Regions from separate parts of the Planifilum fimeticola genome, predicted to be linked through region 2. Evidence: a T-box and tRNA genes for the amino acid it is inferred to sense, from the RefSeq annotation. Region 2 holds a T-box; the other holds one or more tRNA genes.

Region 1 (9,086 bases), on a different contig from region 2:
CAAAAACGGAAAAGTGATCGTCCAATCCTTCGGGCACGAATCGATGAAGAAATTCCATCGCCTTTTGCCTTCGGTGCCGGTGGGGGTTCTCCTCAGCCAAGCCGACTACCAGGACGGGGTAAGCGATGAGGATCTGGCCGCCTTCGCCCGCTATGCGGATTATGTGAATCCCAGCCAGTCGCTGGTGGATGAGGACCTGGTCCGGCGCGTCCACGATCTGGGCATGAAGATCACCCCGTACACCATTCGGACAAAGGAAGAGGCGGAACGCATGATCGCCCTCGGTGTGGACGGGATCGTTACCGATTTTCCCGAATTGGGCCGTTTGAAGTAGGTAATGTTCCCCGTCCGGAAAAGACCGATATCGATTTTGACATAAGGGTGCTTTGACCCAGGGTTGGAGGGATTGCACATGTCCGCGACGAAGCCGAATCGCCTGTCGTCCCGCTTTCGGATCACCCGAGTGTACATGTTGACCGGAGCCGGGTTCCTCGGCGTCTGCTGGTTTTTCATGATCCTGGCGGCGGAGTCGCTCTCCCGGGGCAGGTGGATCGATTCTTATCTCCTGGCGGCGGTTCATCTGTTTGTGATCGGGTATGCGATGGTCGTGGTGCACGGGGCGATGCTGCAAATCGTGCCCGTCGCCTTTCAGGGCCGTCTGTACTCGATTCGCCTCGGATATGTTCAGTATGCCTTGATCGTGCTCGGCGCCGTCGCCCTCCCCCTGGGGTTTCTTGTCCACATGTGGCGCATCACCGCGGTCGGCGGGCTGCTTTTGATCCTGTCGACCGGTTTTCTATTGTGGAATCTTGGACAAACCCTGCGGACGCTGAAAAAAAAGGCTGAGGCGCTGCTGATCGCGGCCGCCTTTCCCTTTTTCTTTATTAACGTGCTGCTGGGCGTCGCCATGTCCCTCGGCCGGTTTCCCGCCGGAGGGAACACCCTGCCTTTGCACATGATGTCGGGGATCGTCGGCTGGTTTACCACCTTGATCATCCTGATCAGTCCCCGCCTGATGAGCTTTTTTGTCTCTTCCCGGTACAAGGGATTGCGCAAAAGCGGGCCGGGGATTCTGGTGCTTGCCGGAATGGCGGCGGTACTTGCGGGAGAAGCCCTGGAGGCAGGCGCAGGGTCCGCGGCCTCCGAGGGGATATCGGCAGCCGGGTGGATCCTCTACCTGGTCGGCTATGCTTGGGTGCTGGTCGATTTGTATCGCCATTTTCGCCATCGACGCCGTCGGGAAGTGGAGTGGGTGCTGAAATGGATCCTCGGCGGGCTGTACGGTGGATGGCCGGTGATGGCGGCGTGGGCGATAGCCTCCTCCGGCAGTCTCCAGGAGAATTGGGCGGCTTCCGGCCTCCTGCTGTCCCTGTTCGGATTTCTGCAATGGAACATCAGCGCCTACATGGCCAAGATCCTTCCTTTTTTGCGCTGGATGGGGCGTTACGGCCATCATGCGGCGAAGGATCCTTCGGAGCAAGCTCCCGCTTTGCACGAAATGATGCCCCGGAAGATGACGATTGCCGCCTTGACGGGGTCTGCCGCGGCCGCAGTGCTTCTGGCCCTCGGAACCGGTTTGGGTCGGGGGGCCTTGACGGTTTCGGGGGCGGCTATGGGGACGGCCGCGTGGGCTCTTTACGGGCTTGCGCTGACGATCATGTACCGAAGGTGACATATTTCACGCGAAGGAAATCCATCAAGCATGATCGAAAAAGAGAATCAAAGGAAAGCGATGTTTCCCGGGACGGAGCGTGATGCGGAAATCGCTTCCCGACTCCCGGTCCCGGAGACCGGTCAGCATGCCCTGGGCAATCTGACGTCCGAAAGTTCACAGGGGAGGCGCCCGGCGGGCATGTGTGAAGGATGCCCTGCGGCGATTTTACACAGCCATGGGGGAGCGCGGAGATGCACTTGGGTGATCAGAAAATCGTACCGGCGGCGAGGAGCGTCAAGGACTTCGAGCGGATGCTGAAGTCTCCGTACGAATACGTAATCCTGCTGGATTGCCACGCGGCGCAACTCCAGTCTCTGGTATCGATGGCGAAGAAGCGGAACAAGAAGGTGCTATTGCATGTGGATTTGATCAAGGGGTTGAGAAACGACGAGCATGCGGCGGAATTTTTGTGTCAACAAATTCGCCCCGCCGGCCTGATTTCCACCCGCACCCAGGTGGTCCAGGTGGCAAAAAAACGGTCGCTGATGGCGGTTCAGCGGATCTTCCTGCTGGATTCCCATGCCATGGAGACCAGCTACCGGCTGCTGGATTCCTTTCGTCCGGATTACATCGAAGTGTTGCCCGGCATCATTCCCCACATCATTCAGGAGGTTCGGCAGCGGATTGACATCCCCATTCTGGCCGGAGGTTTGATCCGGAGCCGGGAGGAAGTGTGCGCCGCCCTCGAGGCGGGGGCGGTGGCGGTGACCACCTCGCGCCGGGAAATATGGGAACGGATGTGAGGTTTTGCATTTCCGGGTTTATCGTTGGGAGAAAAGGGAACAGGAATAATGAGGCAGCGAGCGTTTCCTTCGTCGAAAACGGGATTCGGGAAAAGTTAATATCCGGGTGAGACGGGAGAAGGCCACAATACTTCGTACGGATGTACGTACGGAGGATTGTGGTTTTTTCCATGAAAGGGGTGGATTTCTTGAAACAGCCGTTTTCCGGTCTGAGGCGGTCGGACCATCTGCGGACGATGGCGGAAGAAAAGCTGGATCTGCTCGTCATCGGAGGGGGGATCACCGGGGCGGGAATCGCCCTGGATGCCCGGACGAGGGGGCTTTCCGTCGGGCTTGTCGAAATGCAGGATTTTGCGGCGGGCACGTCGAGCCGCTCGACCAAGCTGGTTCACGGCGGGCTCCGGTATCTGAAACAGCTGGAAATCGGACTGGTCGCCGAGGTGGGAAAAGAGCGGGCGATCGTCTATGAAAACGGTCCCCATGTGACGACACCGGAATGGATGCTGTTGCCGGTCGTCGAAGGGGGGACCTTCAGCAAGGCGGGCATTTCGCTCGGATTGTTCGTGTACGACCGTTTGGCCGGGGTGAAAAAGGAAGAACGGAGGAGGATGCTGAATCCGACGGACACGCTGGAGCGGGAGCCGCTGTTGAGGAAGGAGGGATTGAAGGGAGCCGGACTCTATGTGGAATATCGGACCGACGATGCCCGGTTGACGCTGGAAGTGCTGAAGGAAGCGGTGGAGCGGGGCGCTCTTGCCTCCAATTACGCCAAGGCGGAAAACCTGCTTTATCGGGACGGAAAAGTGATCGGGGCCGAGGTGATCGACACCTTGACCGGCGATTCCTACCGGATTCACGCCAAGAAAGTGGTCAACGCCACGGGTCCCTGGGTGGACTTTCTGCGCGAAAAAGACGGGTCGAAAACGGGGAAGACCATTCAATGGAGCAAGGGGATCCACATCGTGACCGACCAGAAACATTTCCCACTCCGTCACGCCGTCTATTTCGACGCGCCGGACGGCCGGATGGTGTTCGCCATCCCTCGGGACGGAAAGACCTACATCGGAACGACGGACACCGAATATCGCGGGGATCCGGCCCGTCCGCACATGAGCGGGGAGGATCGCGATTACCTCCTGGAGGCGGTCAACGGGATGTTTCCCTCCGTTCGGCTCACGGCGGATCAGATCGAATCGGGCTGGGCCGGAATCCGTCCCCTCATCCGCGAGGAAGGAAAGCCGACGACGGAAATTTCCCGGAAGGATGAGATCTTTCTTTCCGAGACCGGACTGATCACCATTGCGGGGGGAAAATTGACCGGTTACCGCAAAATGGCGCAGCGGGTGGTTGATCGGGTGTGCGCCGGACTGGCCGAGGAGGGGGCGGGTCCCTTCGGGCCATGCGTGACGGAGCGGATTCCCCTCTCCGGCGGCGATGTCGGCGGGTCCGACCGCTTCCCCGCCTTCGTCGAGGAAAAGGTGCGGGAGGGGACGGAGCTGGGATTGGACGAACAGGAGTCGCAGCGGCTTGTCCGGCGCTATGGGACCAACATCGACAAGGTGTTCGGGCGGATCGCCTCGCAAGGGAAAGAAGCGGAAGCTTACGGATTGCCTCCTTCCCTGTACGCCGTTCTGCTCTACGCCGTGGAAGAGGAAATGGCCGCAACCCCCGCCGATTTCTGGGTTCGCCGCACCGGGGATCTGTTTTTCGACATCCACCGGGTGAAGCGGTGGAAAGATCCCGTGCTGGACTGCATGCGGGATGTGTGCGGCTGGGATGAGGAGACCTGCTCCCGCCGCCGGGCGGATCTGGACCTGTGCATCCGAGAGGCGACGGAGTTTGTGTAAAGAAGGGGAACAAACGAATCGCGGGATTCCCCTCCGCAAGGCAAGAGGGGAATCCCGCCATTTTTCTTCTCATCCCTTGTGGGCCGAGCCGGGTTGGGACAGACCCGGAGGGTTTTTTCCGAAGCGGGCCAGGAGAATGGCGAAACCGGCGACGGTTCCGAGGACGATCACCGTTCCGATGTTCCATCCGAAGCCGTGCAGGATCGTGTAACCCAGCGCGCCGCCGAAGAGGACGTAATACAGGGTGGGCAGGAGCGTCTTGCGGATGATGGCTCCTTCCTTATTGATCAGCCCGACGGTGGCGGAAGCGGCCACCACGTTGTGGACGCAGATCATGTTTCCCGCGGCTCCGCCGATGGCCTGCAGAGCGACGATCCAGGAGGGATCCGCCCCGATCCGCGTTCCCACTCCGAACTGGAACAGGGAGAACATCATGTTGGAGACGGTGTTGCTGCCCGCGATGAAGGCTCCCAGGGCGCCGATGGACGGGGCGAAGATGGGCCAGACGGCCCCCACCGTGTCGGCCACGCCCTTGGCCAGTTCAATGGGCATGCTGTCGTAACCGGCGGCTCCCCCGGAAGAACCGATGAACACTTTCACCATCGGAACCGCAAAGAGAAGGGCGACCGAGGCCAGCCCCGTCGTTTTGAAGGTGCTTGTCCAGGCCCTCCGGAAGGAGGCGTTGTCCATCCGATGGATCAAACCGGTGAGGAGAACCACCGCGATGAAGATGGTTCCCGGGAGATAGAGGGGGCTCACGCTGACGGACATGCCGGACCCGAACAAATTCTCAAGGTCTATGGTTACACCGTTGAGCCACCCTTTGACGGGGAGAGAGTCCATCCGGGTGAGGACCAGAAACAATCCCACCAAGAGATAAGGAGTCCACGCTTTCCAGGAGGGCATGTTGACGGAGAGGGATGCCGGGTCGTTCAGGCGAAGGTTGCCCACCCATTCCCGATCCCATTTTTCTGGAGCGTCGAAATCCCATATGCCGTCTTTCGGATGAAACCATCCCTTCCGTGCCGCCCACACCACCACCGCCAGTCCGATCAATCCGCCGAAGAGGGAGGGGAATTCGGGGCCGAGGGTGACGGCCGTAAGAATATAGGGGATCGTCATCGCCAAGGCTCCGAAAAAGGCAAACCTCCACGCTCTGAGCCCCTCCCGGAATGAGCGGTTTTTACCGAAGAAGCGGGTCAGGATGCTGACCATCAGCAGAGGGATGAAAAATCCTGCAGCGAAGTGCAGAACCGCCACCTTCGCGCCGATGGAGGAGAGGACCGATTCCCAATCGGAACCCACCACCTTCGTCACTTCGCTCAGCTTGCCTTCTCCCAATCCCGAACTGACTCCCACCAGAATCGGCGTTCCCAGGGCGCCGAAGGAGACCGGAGTGCTCTGGATGATCAAGGCGCACACCACCGCCGCCATCGCCGGAAAGCCCAATCCGACCAACAGCGGAGCGGCCACGGCGGCGGGGGTGCCAAAACCGGCGGCCCCCTCGATGAAGGAGCCGAACAGCCAGGCAATGATCACCGCCTGGACCCGCCGGTCCGGGGAGATGTTTGACAGCCCTTTTCGGATTGTGATCAGGGCGCCGCTCTCACTCAACGTGTTCAGCATCAGGATGGCTCCGAAGATGATGTAGAGAAGGGTCAGCGCCGTGATCAAACCGTCGACCGTGGCCGCGAGGACCTGATTGAAGGAAACCTCCCACACCCACAGGGCCAGCCCCACCGTGACGACAAAGGCGAGGGGCATGGCCGTTTTCGCCGGCCACTTGAAAGCCACCAGGAACAAAAAAACCGTCAGCACGGGAAGCAAGGCCAACAAGGAAAGCATGTCCAATCCCCCCAACCGGATGGAGATGTTTGCACCTACGGACCGATCCGACCTTTACCGCCTGGACAAAAACAGCTGTTTTTGCGGGATACATCCTCCCGATTCCATATTTATCAATAGTCGGTCGTGTTTTCAATACTCCTTTTATTCCGAATTAAACGCCTCTTTTGTCGGGGCGGGGCATAAAAAGGACCTTTATGGGACAGACTGCCTGCCGTACGGAACTTTTTGCGCCCCGCGGTTTGCAGGGGGAAAATCTGGGGATGATTTTCCTCTTGACACGGGGAATCTTCCCGATATAGAATAATGAATGTCACGGCTAAGAAATTTCGTGGAGAGGTGTCCGAGCTGGCCGAAGGAGCACGACTGGAAATCGTGTAGACGGGTAAAAACCCGTCTCGAGGGTTCGAATCCCTCCCTCTCCGCCAGTTTATTTGAGCAGACTTCTGAAAGTCTCAGGAGTCTTTTTTTCACCGATCGAACCGGTTTCCGGTTCGTCGGGCGATTGGTTCGGTAGCTCAGTCGGTAGAGCAGAGGACTGAAAATCCTCGTGTCGGCGGTTCGATTCCGCCCCGAACCACCACATGCCGGATTAGCTCAGCTGGTAGAGCACTCGCCTTGTAAGCGAGGTGTCGTGGGTTCGAGTCCTACATCCGGCACCATGCACTTAGGGGCGTAGTTTAATGGTAGAACAGAGGTCTCCAAAACCTCCGGTGCGGGTTCGATTCCTGCCGCCCCTGCCAATTTTCTTTTCAGTGGATCAGCGGTTCAAGTCCCCGTTCCAATTCGTTTAAAGCGGACTTGGCCCTTTCCACCCACACGGTTTCAACGGCATCGTCCTTGTCGGCGGGTTCGGTGAACTGGTTGACAAGCCCGCTGAATACGCCGGTGGTGACGCGATCGTCCGGTCCCGTTTTGAACTCGTGTTTGAGCACGAAGGGTTTGCCCAAACGGACCGTGGCGCTGTCATCTTCGATGTTTCCTTCGACGGCGAAAACGGGGACGCGCAGATAGGCGCGGTGCGCCTGGTCGCTTTCCGGGTCGAGGGGTTTGTCGAAATAACCGTGGTCGTATTCGTACCCCCCTCCCAGGGTAAAGCCCTGCTGTTCAAAGACGGCTTTCAACTCGCCGTAGCCGGCGCGAAGGTTTTCGATGCGCGATTCCAAAGGAATCATCGGCCCATCTCCTTTCAGGTTATGTCCTTATTGTTTCAGAGCGGGGCCGACTCCATACGGAACATGGCGGCATAGCCAAGTGGTAAGGCAGAGGACTGCAAATCCTTTATCCCCGGTTCGAATCCGGGTGCCGCCTCCAACAAATAACAATCAAAACAATGAAATTTCCTGTTGACTTTCTGAGAAGCATGTGATACATTAACTAATGTCGCCGTAAGGCAAAGGATTTCAGCTCACAACGTGCGGACGTGGCGGAATTGGCAGACGCGCTAGATTCAGGATCTAGTGGTCTTACGACCGTGGGGGTTCAAGTCCCTTCGTCCGCACCAGATCTTGTGCCCTTAGCTCAGTTGGATAGAGCGTCTGACTACGAATCAGAAGGTCGGGGGTTCAAATCCTCCAGGGCACGCCACCAACAAGCCGCGTAAAATCGCGGCTTTTTCGTTTTTCTATGCCAGATTTCAATTTGTTTCCGACCCAAATTGCAAACGGATTGCAAACGTGCTTCAAACGTCAGGCTTATTTTTTGCATAAATCCTCTGCTTCGGCAGGGGGTTTTTTCGTTGGAGGGAAAAAAGTGAAGGGCGTTCCTTTTTGCCGCCTTCAAGCGATATTACGTTCAAAGGGCTTGTGAGAAGCGGGGGTGATAACGGCGTGTTGGAGGAACGAGACCGGATCTCGGCGGATCAGGAGGAACGGGAGTTGGTGGAGCGGGCCAAACGCGATCCGGAGGAGTTTGGACGCCTCTACGACTTTTATGTAACCCCCGTGTACCGATATGTTTACGGGCGGGTGGGGGATCGCGCCCATGCGGAGGATGTGACTGCGGATGTATTTCGCCGCGCGTTGGAATCCATCGGTCGCTTTCAGTGGGATGAAAAGCCCTTTTCGGCTTGGTTGTTCGGCATTGCCCGCCGGGCGGTGGCCGATCATTACCGCCGGGCCGGGCGGGAGGTGGCCGGCGGTCCGCTTTTCGTGGATCTTCCGGAAAAGGACATCGGAGAACCCTTTCGCGATCTGGATTTGTGGCGGGCAGTGGACGATTTGCCCGAGGAACAGAGGCAGGCAGTCATTCTCCGGTTTTGCGGAGACCTTTCTTTTCGACAAATCGGTCGTATATTGGGAAAAAGCGAGGATGCGGCCAAAATGATGCTGTATCGGGCGCTCAAAACCTTGCGAAAGGCGGTGAGGGGAGATGACGGAACGGGAGAAGGCTGAACGGCTGGCCCGATGCCTGAAGTGCCCGGAGAGTTGTCCGGATGGGGAGATGGCCGGGCTTGTAGAGGTGGCGAACCAACTGTCCGCGCCGGAAAGGCCGGATCCGGATTTTGTCGCTTCCCTGCGCGCCGAACTGCTTCAAAGTGCCCGGCCTTCGGATGTCGACGGATCCAGAGTTCGGATGAAAGGCAGCGATCGGAGGGAGGGAAAGCTGCGTCGGATTCGAAGGTCCCTCGCATGGATGGCTGCCGTCATCGCCTTGTTGCTGGTCGGGATCGGCACATTTTTTCAACCGGTCCCCGATGTGGATGCCCGGGAAGTGGTCGCCAAAATGAAACAAACAGACCGGTCGATGCGGGTGGACCGTTATCGGGCGACGATGGTCCACTGGGGAGTGGGGGAGGACGGTACCCGCTATCGGTCCGTATCCGAGCGTTGGTATGAGGATCCGGGACGTTTCCGGCAGGAGACCACCTATTCCCTTCCCCGTTCGTTTCGGCGGACGGTCGTGATGGCGGGCGGACGTTTTTGGTCCTCCGATTCC
Region 2 (9,086 bases):
ACGGGCCTGGAAATCCTCGAAGTTGCTGCAGGAGGAGATTTCCCGGTAGGTTCCGTAGCTGGGCATCCAGACTTCCAGATCGTACTTCTTGCTCTGGGCAAACCCGATGTCCGCGGTGCACATCAGCACCACCCGGTAGGGAAGCTTAAGCTGCTGAAGTACCGCCTCCGCATCCTTTACGAGCGCTTCCAATTCTTCATAGGAGTCCTCGGGACGGACCAGCTTCACCAACTCCACCTTGTTAAACTGGTGAAGGCGGATCAGCCCCCGGGTGTCCCGGCCGGCGGCCCCGGCCTCGGACCGGAAACAGGCGCTGAAGGCGGCGTACTTTTTGGGCAGTTCCTCCGCCGACAGGATCTCGCCCCGGTGATAGTTGGTCACGGGAACCTCCGCGGTCGGGATCAGGTAGTAGTCGCTGTCGGCGACGGCAAAGGAATCCTCGGCAAACTTGGGAAGTTGACCGGTTCCGATCATGCTGTCGCGCCCCACCATATAGGGCGGAATCATTTCCGTGTAGCCGTGCTTCTCGATGTGCAGGTCGAGCATGAAGTTCATCAGGGCCCGCTCCAGACGGGCTCCGGCCCCCTTGTAAAAGACGAAGCGGGAACCGGTCACCCGGCCGGCCCGTTCAAAGTCCAAGAGATCCAGCTCCCGCGCCAATTCCCAGTGGGGTTTCGGCTCAAAGGCGAACTTCGGAATCTCCCCCCAATGGCGGACGGGGACGTTGTCCTCCTCGGAATCGCCGACGGGGACGCTCTCGTGGGGAATGTTGGGCAGGGTGAGGAGGACGGATTCCAACTCCTCCTCCACTTGGCGCAGCTCCTGGTCCAGTTCCTTGATCCGCTCCCCCACCTGGCGCATTTCGGCGATCTCCCGGGAGGCGTCTTCCTTCTGCTTCTTTTTTCGGGCGATCTCCTTGGACACGGTGTTGCGCTTGTTTTTCAGCTGTTCGCTCTCCTGGAGCAGCTCGCGGCGCCGCCGGTCCAGGCCGGCGAAATCATCCAAGCCGCTGATGTCTTCTCCGCGGTGCTTCAACTTTTCCCGCACTTCATCCAAGCGGTTGCGCAGCAATTTCACATCCAGCATGGCGATCCCTCCTTCAAACAATAAAGCCTTCCGCCATCAAAGGGACGGAAGGCCCGCGTTGCCACCCTTATTGACCGGGAAAAAACGCATACCCGATCCACCTCTGGACGGGATAACGGCCGTCGATCCGGTCGACGCTTCTGCGGCTTCCGCCGCTTTCGCGCACGGCTCCGAGAGGGATTCCCCGGCGGAGCGGGGCGGTTTGCACCGACCACCGCCTCTCTGCTGCCGCTCCCTTCCGGTTACTGGTTCTCATCCTCGCCTTTGAAATATGGCTCTTCTTTTCATTGTATCCCGGACAAAGCCGGAAAAACCCCGTTTCCGCCCATCCCCCGCCTCAGATTGCCCTGACGGAGGAAGCTTCCCGAACCATCTCGACGAAGAAGGCGTGCATCCGAACATCGTCGGTCAGTTCCGGATGGAAGGCGGAAGCCAGCAGGTGACCCTGCCGCACGGCGACAATCTTGTCATCGATCCGGGACAGCACATCCACTCCGGGGCCCGCTTCGGTGATGTAAGGAGCCCGGATGAAAACGGCCCGGAAATCGTCGGCCACCCCGGCCACGGGGAGATCCGCTTCGAAGCTCTCCCGCTGACGGCCGAAGGCATTGCGCCGGACGGTGATATCCATGAGCGCCAGGTGAGTCGATTCCGCCCCCTCGATCCGCTTGGCCAGCAGGATGAGGCCGGCGCAGGTTCCGAACAGGGGCTTGCCGGACGCGGCCATCTCCCGGATCGGGTCAAACAGCCCGTATTGATGCATCAGTTTGCTGATCGTCGTCGATTCACCGCCGGGAATGACCAAACCGTCCAAATCGGCCAGCTGTTCGGGCCGTTTCACCGCGGCGGCCTCCGCCCCCGCACGCTCCAGCATGCGGAGGTGTTCCCGAACGGCTCCCTGCAGCGCGAGCACGCCGATCTTCATGCTGTCATTCCTCCTATTACCAGCCCCGCTCCTGCATCCGTTCCGCTTCGGTGAGGGTGGAAATTTCGATTCCCGGCATCGCCGATCCCAACCCCTTGGACAGCTCGGCGATCAGTCCGAAATCTTCGTAGTGGGTCGTCGCTTGGACGATGGCCTTCGCGTATTTTTCCGGGTTCTCGGATTTGAAGATTCCCGAACCGACAAAGACGCCGTCGGCACCCAGGTGCATCATGAGCGCGGCATCCGCCGGAGTGGCGATTCCGCCGGCGGCAAAGTTGACCACGGGAAGTCGGCCGGTCTCATGCACCTGCAGCAGCAGATCGTAGGGCGCTCCCAGCTTTTTCGCCTCGGCCATCAGTTCGTCCCGGGACATGGACTGCACCTTGCGGATCTGGGACATCATCATGCGCATGTGGCGCACCGCCTCGACCACGTTGCCCGTTCCCGGCTCTCCCTTGGTCCGGATCATCGAAGCCCCTTCCCCGATCCGGCGCAGGGCTTCGCCCAGATCGCGGGCACCGCAGACGAAGGGGACCGTAAATTGCTTCTTGTCGATGTGGTACACTTCGTCGGCGGGAGTGAGCACTTCGCTCTCGTCGATGTAGTCCACTCCCAGGGCCTCCAGGAGACGGGCTTCGACGAAGTGGCCGATGCGCGCCTTGGCCATCACCGGAATGCTGACCGCGTTCATCACTTCCTCGATCACGCGGGGATCGGCCATCCGGGCCACGCCGCCGGCAGCGCGGATATCCGCCGGAACCCGCTCCAGGGCCATAACGGCGACCGCTCCCGCCTCTTCGGCGATTTTCGCCTGCTCCGCGTTGACGACGTCCATGATGACGCCGCCCTTCTGCATTTCCGCCATCCCCCGCTTGACCCGATCGGTTCCCGTTTCATATGCCTTTTCGACACCGGCAGCGGTGCCGTTCCTCGTTTCAACATTAGCGGACATCGCTCCATCCTCCCGTCTCTCGAGCAAATAGATTCCCCAGCTCAGGTATTTCTTCAATACAAGTATTGTAACGGAACCACCGGAAATTGACAACCAACGGGAGGGGGCTTTCAGTCGAACCAGCCGCTGATCGTATCGCCCAATTTCCGGAAAAAGAGGCGGACCCAACCGGCCTCTTCCACCGATTCCCGAACCACCAGCCGGACCGGTTCCACGCCGGGAATCTTCTTGCCATCATAGAGAACCGTCACTTCCGCCACCGGCGTCCCCGCCGTCAGCGGCGCGACCACCTTTCGGGTGTAAGTGATGCGGAAGGTGTACTTCTTCATCTGATCCTTGCGGACGGGAAGCACGAGGGTACGGTCGGCGGCGACGGCCACATCACGGGCCACCCCGTTGGGGACGGGAATCCTTTCCATGTAGCCGGGCACGGGCTTGTCCTCGAAAATCAGGGATTTCAAGGCAAAGTTTTCAAAGCCTGCGTCCAGAAGGCGGCGCGTTTCCTGAAAGCGGGCGCTCTGGGAACCCGTCCCCATCACCACGGTAACGAGTCGCATCCCGTCCCGCTCGGCGGTTCCGGCAAAGCAGTATCCCGCTTCGTTGGTAAATCCCGTCTTCACCCCGTCCAAGCCGTGATAGGCCTGGGACATCCCCGGGAGCATCCAGTTCCAGTTGGAATACTCCCTCCCCCGGAAGGTGATCCGGGGCTTGGAGATGATCTCCTTCGCCTCGGGAAAATCCAGGAGAAGCCGCCGGGCGAGATTCGCCGCATCCCGGGCGGACATCACGTGTTTTCCCTCCGCTTTCGGCGGGTCGGGATAGCTGGCCTCGTTCAATCCCGTGCTGTTCCGGAAGTGGGTGTTGGTCATTTCCAGTTCCTTCGCCTTCTCGTTCATCCATTTGACGAAGGTCTCCTCGCTGCCCGCCAGATGTTCCGCCAGGGCGACCGCGGCGTCATTGGCGGAATAGACGGCCATCGCCTCAAACAACTGGCGAATCGTCCACTCCTCGCCGGCGACCAAGTAAACCTGGGCCTCATCGATGCCGGCGGCGCGGGCGCTGATGCGCACCCGGTCCTCCCATCCGATCTCCCCCGAGCGGATCTTCTCCAACACCAGATACTCGGTCATCATCTTGGTCATGCTGGCGGGGGGAAGCGGCTCGTCCGCCCGGCGGGCGTCCAACACGAGCCCGGTTTCAAACTCCATCACCACGTGGGCCTTGGCCCTCACTTCCGGAAAAGGTTCCGCCGCCAGAGCCGGGACGGGAGCCGCCATGAACCCCAGAAAAAGAATCATCATCAAAAAACCTGCTGCTTTTTTGACCGACAGGGGGAAAAGGCGACCTCTCAAAAAAACTTCACCTCCGAAGACCGTTTCCAACCGCCAACCGGGCTTGAAAACGGCGCGGGAGGCGAGGATCTTCGACACGCCCTGCGGCGCCGATGCTATGTACGAATCCCGTTTTTCCGCCGTCTTCACCCGATCGATTTTCAGTTTACTAGATTCCGGAGAGAAAGAAAATCGGGGAACAAGAAGTTTTCGCCAGCATCGCAAAAAGCTGCAAAAAGCCGGCGAGCGGGCCGGCCTTTTCGCGCAAGAAAAAACCGCAGGAAATCCCTGCGGATGCCGTTGCCGTCAGACGTGATAGTTGGGCGCTTCCTTGGTGATCTGCACGTCATGGGGATGGCTTTCCCGAAGAGAGGCGCCGGTCACCCGGATGAACCGGGTCTTCTCCTTCAGTTCCTGCAGGTTTTTCACCCCGCAGTAACCCATGCCCGCCTTCAGGCCGCCGACCAGCTGGAAGACGGTATCGGCCAGGGGGCCCTTGTAGGGGACCCTTCCTTCAATGCCCTCGGGAACCAGCTTCTTCTCGTTCTCCTGGAAGTAACGATCCCGGCTTCCCGCCTGCATCGCCCCGAGGGAGCCCATGCCCCGGTACACCTTGAACCGCCGTCCCTGGAAGATCTCCGATTCCCCAGGCGCTTCCTCGGTTCCGGCAAAGAGGCTTCCCAGCATCACCGCGTCGGCCCCCGCCGCGATCGCCTTCACGATATCCCCCGAGTAGCGGATCCCTCCGTCGGCGATGATGGGGACGCCGTACTGGCGGGCGACGGTGGCGCAGTCGTAAATGGCGGTGACCTGCGGCACGCCGATTCCCGCCACCACCCGGGTGGTGCAGATGGAGCCGGGGCCGATTCCCACTTTGACCACGCTGGCCCCCGCTTCGATCAGATCTCGGGTTCCCTCCGCCGTGGCCACATTCCCCCCGACAATGCAGAGGTCCGGATAACGCCGCCGCAGCTCGGCCACCGTCTCCAGCACGCCTCGGGAATGGCCGTGGGCGGTGTCCACCACCAGGACATCCACCTCCGCTTCCACCAGGGCGGCCGCCCGCTTGTAGGTGTCGCTGGACACCCCTACGGCCGCTCCCGCCAGAAGCCGTCCCTGGGCGTCCTTGGCCGCATCGGGGAAGAGGGTGGCCTTTTCGATGTCCTTGATGGTGATGAGCCCCTTCAACACCCCTTGTTCATCCACCAGGGGCAGTTTCTCGATCTTGTACTTCTGGAGGATCTCCTCCGCCTCTTTGAGGGTGGTTCCCACCGGCGCCGTCACCAGGTTCTCCTTGGTCATCACCTCGGAGATGGGCGTGGAATAATCGCGGATGAACCGCATATCCCGGTTGGTCAAAATGCCGACCAGCTTCCGCTCCTTGTCCACGATCGGCACGCCGGAAATCCGGTACTTGGACATGAGCGCTTCGGCATCGTAAACCTTGTGTTCGGGGTGGAGGTAGAAAGGCTTGGTGATGACGCCGCTCTCCGAGCGCTTCACCCGATCCACTTCCTCCGCCTGCTCCTCGATCTTCATGTTTTTGTGAATGATCCCGATCCCGCCTTGGCGTGCGATGGCGATGGCCATCGGGGCTTCGGTCACCGTGTCCATCCCGGCGCTGATGAGAGGGATGTTCAGCCGGATTCCCTCCCCCAACCGGGTGGAGACCTCCACATCCTTCGGCAACACTTCGGACTTGGCCGGAATCAGCAAGACGTCGTCAAAGGTGAGTCCTTCCTTGGAGAATTTTTCCTCCCACATGTGCTTTGCGCCCTCCTGGTGTTTGTCCCGAGCAAACGTTTTTGAAAGTGTACCAAACGGCGGAATGGGCGTCAAGCGGCGAAGAATTCTCCGAAAAAGGCGAAAGGGGCGACCGGCGCCGGCGGGCATGTGTCACGGAGGGCCGGACAAGGAGGGCTGTTAAAACGGAAAAACCAAAAAGCCGGAGAGGGTGAACCTCTCCGGCCGGGGTTGCGGACGACTGCCGCTCACTCTTCTTCCTCATCGGTGTGCACGCGGGCGACGGTGGCCACCTCTTCTCCCTCCCGCAGAGTGATCAGCTTGACTCCCTGGGTGTAGCGGCCCTGCTGGGAAATATCGGAGACGTTGAGGCGGATCACCATGCCGCCGTTGGTGACCAACATCAGATCCTCCCGGGGAGTCACCATCTTCAGGCCGACGATGGGGCCGTTCTTTTCGGTGACGGTGAGGGTCTTGATCCCCTTTCCGCCCCGGGACTGCTGACGGTACTCGGAAAGGGGCGTCCGTTTCCCGTACCCCTTGGCGGTGACGATCATCACGTCGTGATCCGGATAGGCGATATCCATGTCGATCACTTCGTCCCCTTCGCTCAAGGTGATCCCCTTCACACCCGTCGCCGAACGGCCCATCTGCCGGACATCCTGTTCGGAGAAGCGAATCGACATGCCGAAGCGCGTCCCCAGGATGATCTCCTGATTTCCGTCGGTCAGGCGGACGCCGACCAGCTCGTCTTCGTCCCGGAGATTGATGGCAAAGAGACCGTTCCGCCGAATGTGCTCAAACTCCTCCAGGGCCGTTTTCTTGATCACCCCGTGCTTGGTGGCGAAGAAGAGCATCTTGTCGTGCGTAAACTCCTTCACCGGGATGACCGCGTGGATGTATTCCCCGGGCTCGATCTGGATCAGGTTGATGATCGGGGTTCCCCGGGCCGCCCTGCCGAGCTCCGGCACCTCGTAGGCCTTCAACCGATACACCTTGCCCCGGTTGGAGAAAAAGAGCAGGTAGTGGTGGGAGTTGCAGACGAACAGGTGCTGGACGAAATCGTCCTCCCGGGTGCCCATCCCGGTGATGCCCCGTCCTCCCCTCCGCTGGGCCCGGTAGGTGGACAGGGGCATCCGCTTGATGTAACCGCGGTGGGTGAGCAGGACCGCCACCTCTTCCTCGGGGATCAGATCCTCCTCGACGATCTCATCCGCGTCCGGCTTGATCCGCGTCCTCCGCTCATCGGCGAACTGCTCCTTGATCTCCAGGAGCTCGTCCCGGACGACTCCGCGGATCTTCGCTTCGTCGGCGAGGATGGCCCTGAGTTCGGCGATCGTTTTGAGCAGCTCCTCGTACTCGCTCTCGATCTTTTCCCGCTCCAGGCCGGTCAGGCGCTGCAGCCGCATGTCCAGGATGGCCTGGGCCTGCTTTTCGGTCAGGCCGAAGCGCTCCATCAGGCCGGTTCTCGCCTCGTCCGCCGTCTGGGAGGCGCGGATCAGGGCGATCACTTCGTCGATGTGATCCAGGGCGATCCGCAGTCCTTCCAGGATATGGGCCCTCTCTTCCGCCTTGCGCAGGTCGAACTGGGTTCTGCGGCGGATCACTTCGATCTGGTGTTCCAGGTAGTGGTGAAGGAGCTCCTTCAGGTTGAGCACCTGGGGCTGCCCGTTCACCAGGGCCAGCATGATCACCCCGAAGCCCGTCTGGAGTGCCGTATGCTTGTACAGGTTGTTCAACACCACCCGGGGGTTGACGTCCCGCCGGAGCTCGATGACGACGCGCATCCCGTTCCGGTCCGATTCATCCCGGAGGTCGGTGATGCCCTCCACCCGCTTTTCCCGGACCAGTTCGGCGATCTTTTCCACCAGCTTGGCTTTGTTGACCTGATAGGGAAGCTCCTCCACGACGATGCGCATCTTGCCGCCGGAGGCCTCTTCAATGCGCGTCTTGGCCCGGACCTGGAGGTTGCCCCGCCCCGTGCGATAAGCCTTCCTGATTCCGTCCGTCCCCAGGATCACCCCGCCGGTGGGGAAATCGGGGCCCTTGATCGATTTCATCAACTCCTCCACCGTCACCTCGGGGTTCTCGATCATCCGGACCAAGCCGTCGATCACTTCCCCGAGGTTGTGCGGAGGAATGTTGGTGGCCATGCCGACGGCGATCCCCGATGCCCCGTTGACGAGAATATTGGGAATGCGGGAGGGAAGCACCAGGGGCTCCTCCAGGCTGCCGTCGTAGTTGGGCCCGAAATCGATGGTTTCCTTCTTGATGTCCCGGAGCATCTCCAGGGCGATGGGCGCAAGCCGCGCTTCGGTGTAACGCATCGCCGCCGGGGAATCGCCGTCGACGGAACCGAAGTTGCCGTGGCCGTCGACCAGCATGTACCGGTAGGAAAAATCCTGGGCCATCCGGACCATCGAGTCATATACCGCCGCATCGCCGTGGGGATGGTAACGGGCCAGAACGTTCCCCACCACGTTGGCCGATTTCTTGTACGGCTTGTCCGGAGTGATCCCCAGTTCAAACATGGAATAAAGAATCCGCCGGTGAACCGGCTTCAGCCCGTCCCGCACGTCGGGGAGGGCGCGGCTGACGATCACGCTCATGGCGTAATCGAGAAAGGAATTGCGCATCTCCTGGCTGATATTTACTTCCTGGATCCGTTCGGTATCTGGCATCGGTTAGTCCCTCCGTCCGTTGATCCGGCCATCCTTCGGCCGCCCGCGGCACCGTCAGACGTCCAGATTGCGCACCTGCCGGGCGTACTCCTGGATAAACTCCCGGCGGGGCTCCACCTTGTCCCCCATCAGCGTTTCAAACACGTGATCGGCGTCGATGGCGTCCTGAAGGCTGACCTGGAGCAAGGTGCGGCTCTCCGGGTCCATCGTCGTCTCCCAGAGCTGGGTGGCGTTCATCTCACCCAACCCCTTGTACCGCTGGATTTCCACTTTTCCCTTGGCCTGCATCTCCTGGACGATCCGCTCCTTCTCCCGGTCGCTGTAAGCATAGCGGATCGTTTTTCCCTGGCTGATCTTGTACAGGGGAG

The links. A T-box is a leader RNA that pairs with one kind of tRNA and senses whether it is charged. The one in region 2 lies ahead of serS (serine--tRNA ligase), so its partner is inferred to be a tRNA-Ser.
Region 1: it encodes a tRNA-Ser, which carries the amino acid that the T-box ahead of serS (serine--tRNA ligase) is inferred to sense. The anticodon was not compared.

Annotation. Positions count from the first base shown of each region.
Region 1 covers NZ_PVNE01000011.1:66,840-75,925, reverse strand. The annotation lists gene CLV97_RS08575 (glycerophosphodiester phosphodiesterase) at 1-334, shown strand, start outside; gene CLV97_RS08570 (hypothetical protein) at 413-1,672, shown strand; gene CLV97_RS08565 (glycerol-3-phosphate responsive antiterminator) at 1,906-2,457, shown strand; gene CLV97_RS08560 (glycerol-3-phosphate dehydrogenase/oxidase) at 2,628-4,304, shown strand; gene CLV97_RS08555 (L-lactate permease) at 4,374-6,149, opposite strand; tRNA gene CLV97_RS08550 (tRNA-Ser) at 6,483-6,577, shown strand; tRNA gene CLV97_RS08545 (tRNA-Phe) at 6,657-6,732, shown strand; tRNA gene CLV97_RS08540 (tRNA-Thr) at 6,736-6,811, shown strand; tRNA gene CLV97_RS08535 (tRNA-Trp) at 6,819-6,892, shown strand; gene CLV97_RS08530 (YugN family protein) at 6,902-7,324, opposite strand; tRNA gene CLV97_RS08525 (tRNA-Cys) at 7,390-7,463, shown strand; tRNA gene CLV97_RS08520 (tRNA-Leu) at 7,567-7,653, shown strand; tRNA gene CLV97_RS08515 (tRNA-Arg) at 7,660-7,736, shown strand; gene CLV97_RS08510 (sigma-70 family RNA polymerase sigma factor) at 7,979-8,542, shown strand; gene CLV97_RS08505 (outer membrane lipoprotein-sorting protein) at 8,520-9,086, shown strand, end outside.
Region 2 covers NZ_PVNE01000003.1:163,051-172,136, reverse strand. The annotation lists gene serS (serine--tRNA ligase) at 1-1,086, opposite strand, end outside; T-box leader at 1,124-1,354, opposite strand; gene pdxT (pyridoxal 5'-phosphate synthase glutaminase subunit PdxT) at 1,424-2,011, opposite strand; gene pdxS (pyridoxal 5'-phosphate synthase lyase subunit PdxS) at 2,028-2,963, opposite strand; gene CLV97_RS03370 (D-alanyl-D-alanine carboxypeptidase family protein) at 3,074-4,264, opposite strand; gene guaB (IMP dehydrogenase) at 4,601-6,058, opposite strand; gene gyrA (DNA gyrase subunit A) at 6,286-8,718, opposite strand; gene gyrB (DNA topoisomerase (ATP-hydrolyzing) subunit B) at 8,773-9,086, opposite strand, start outside.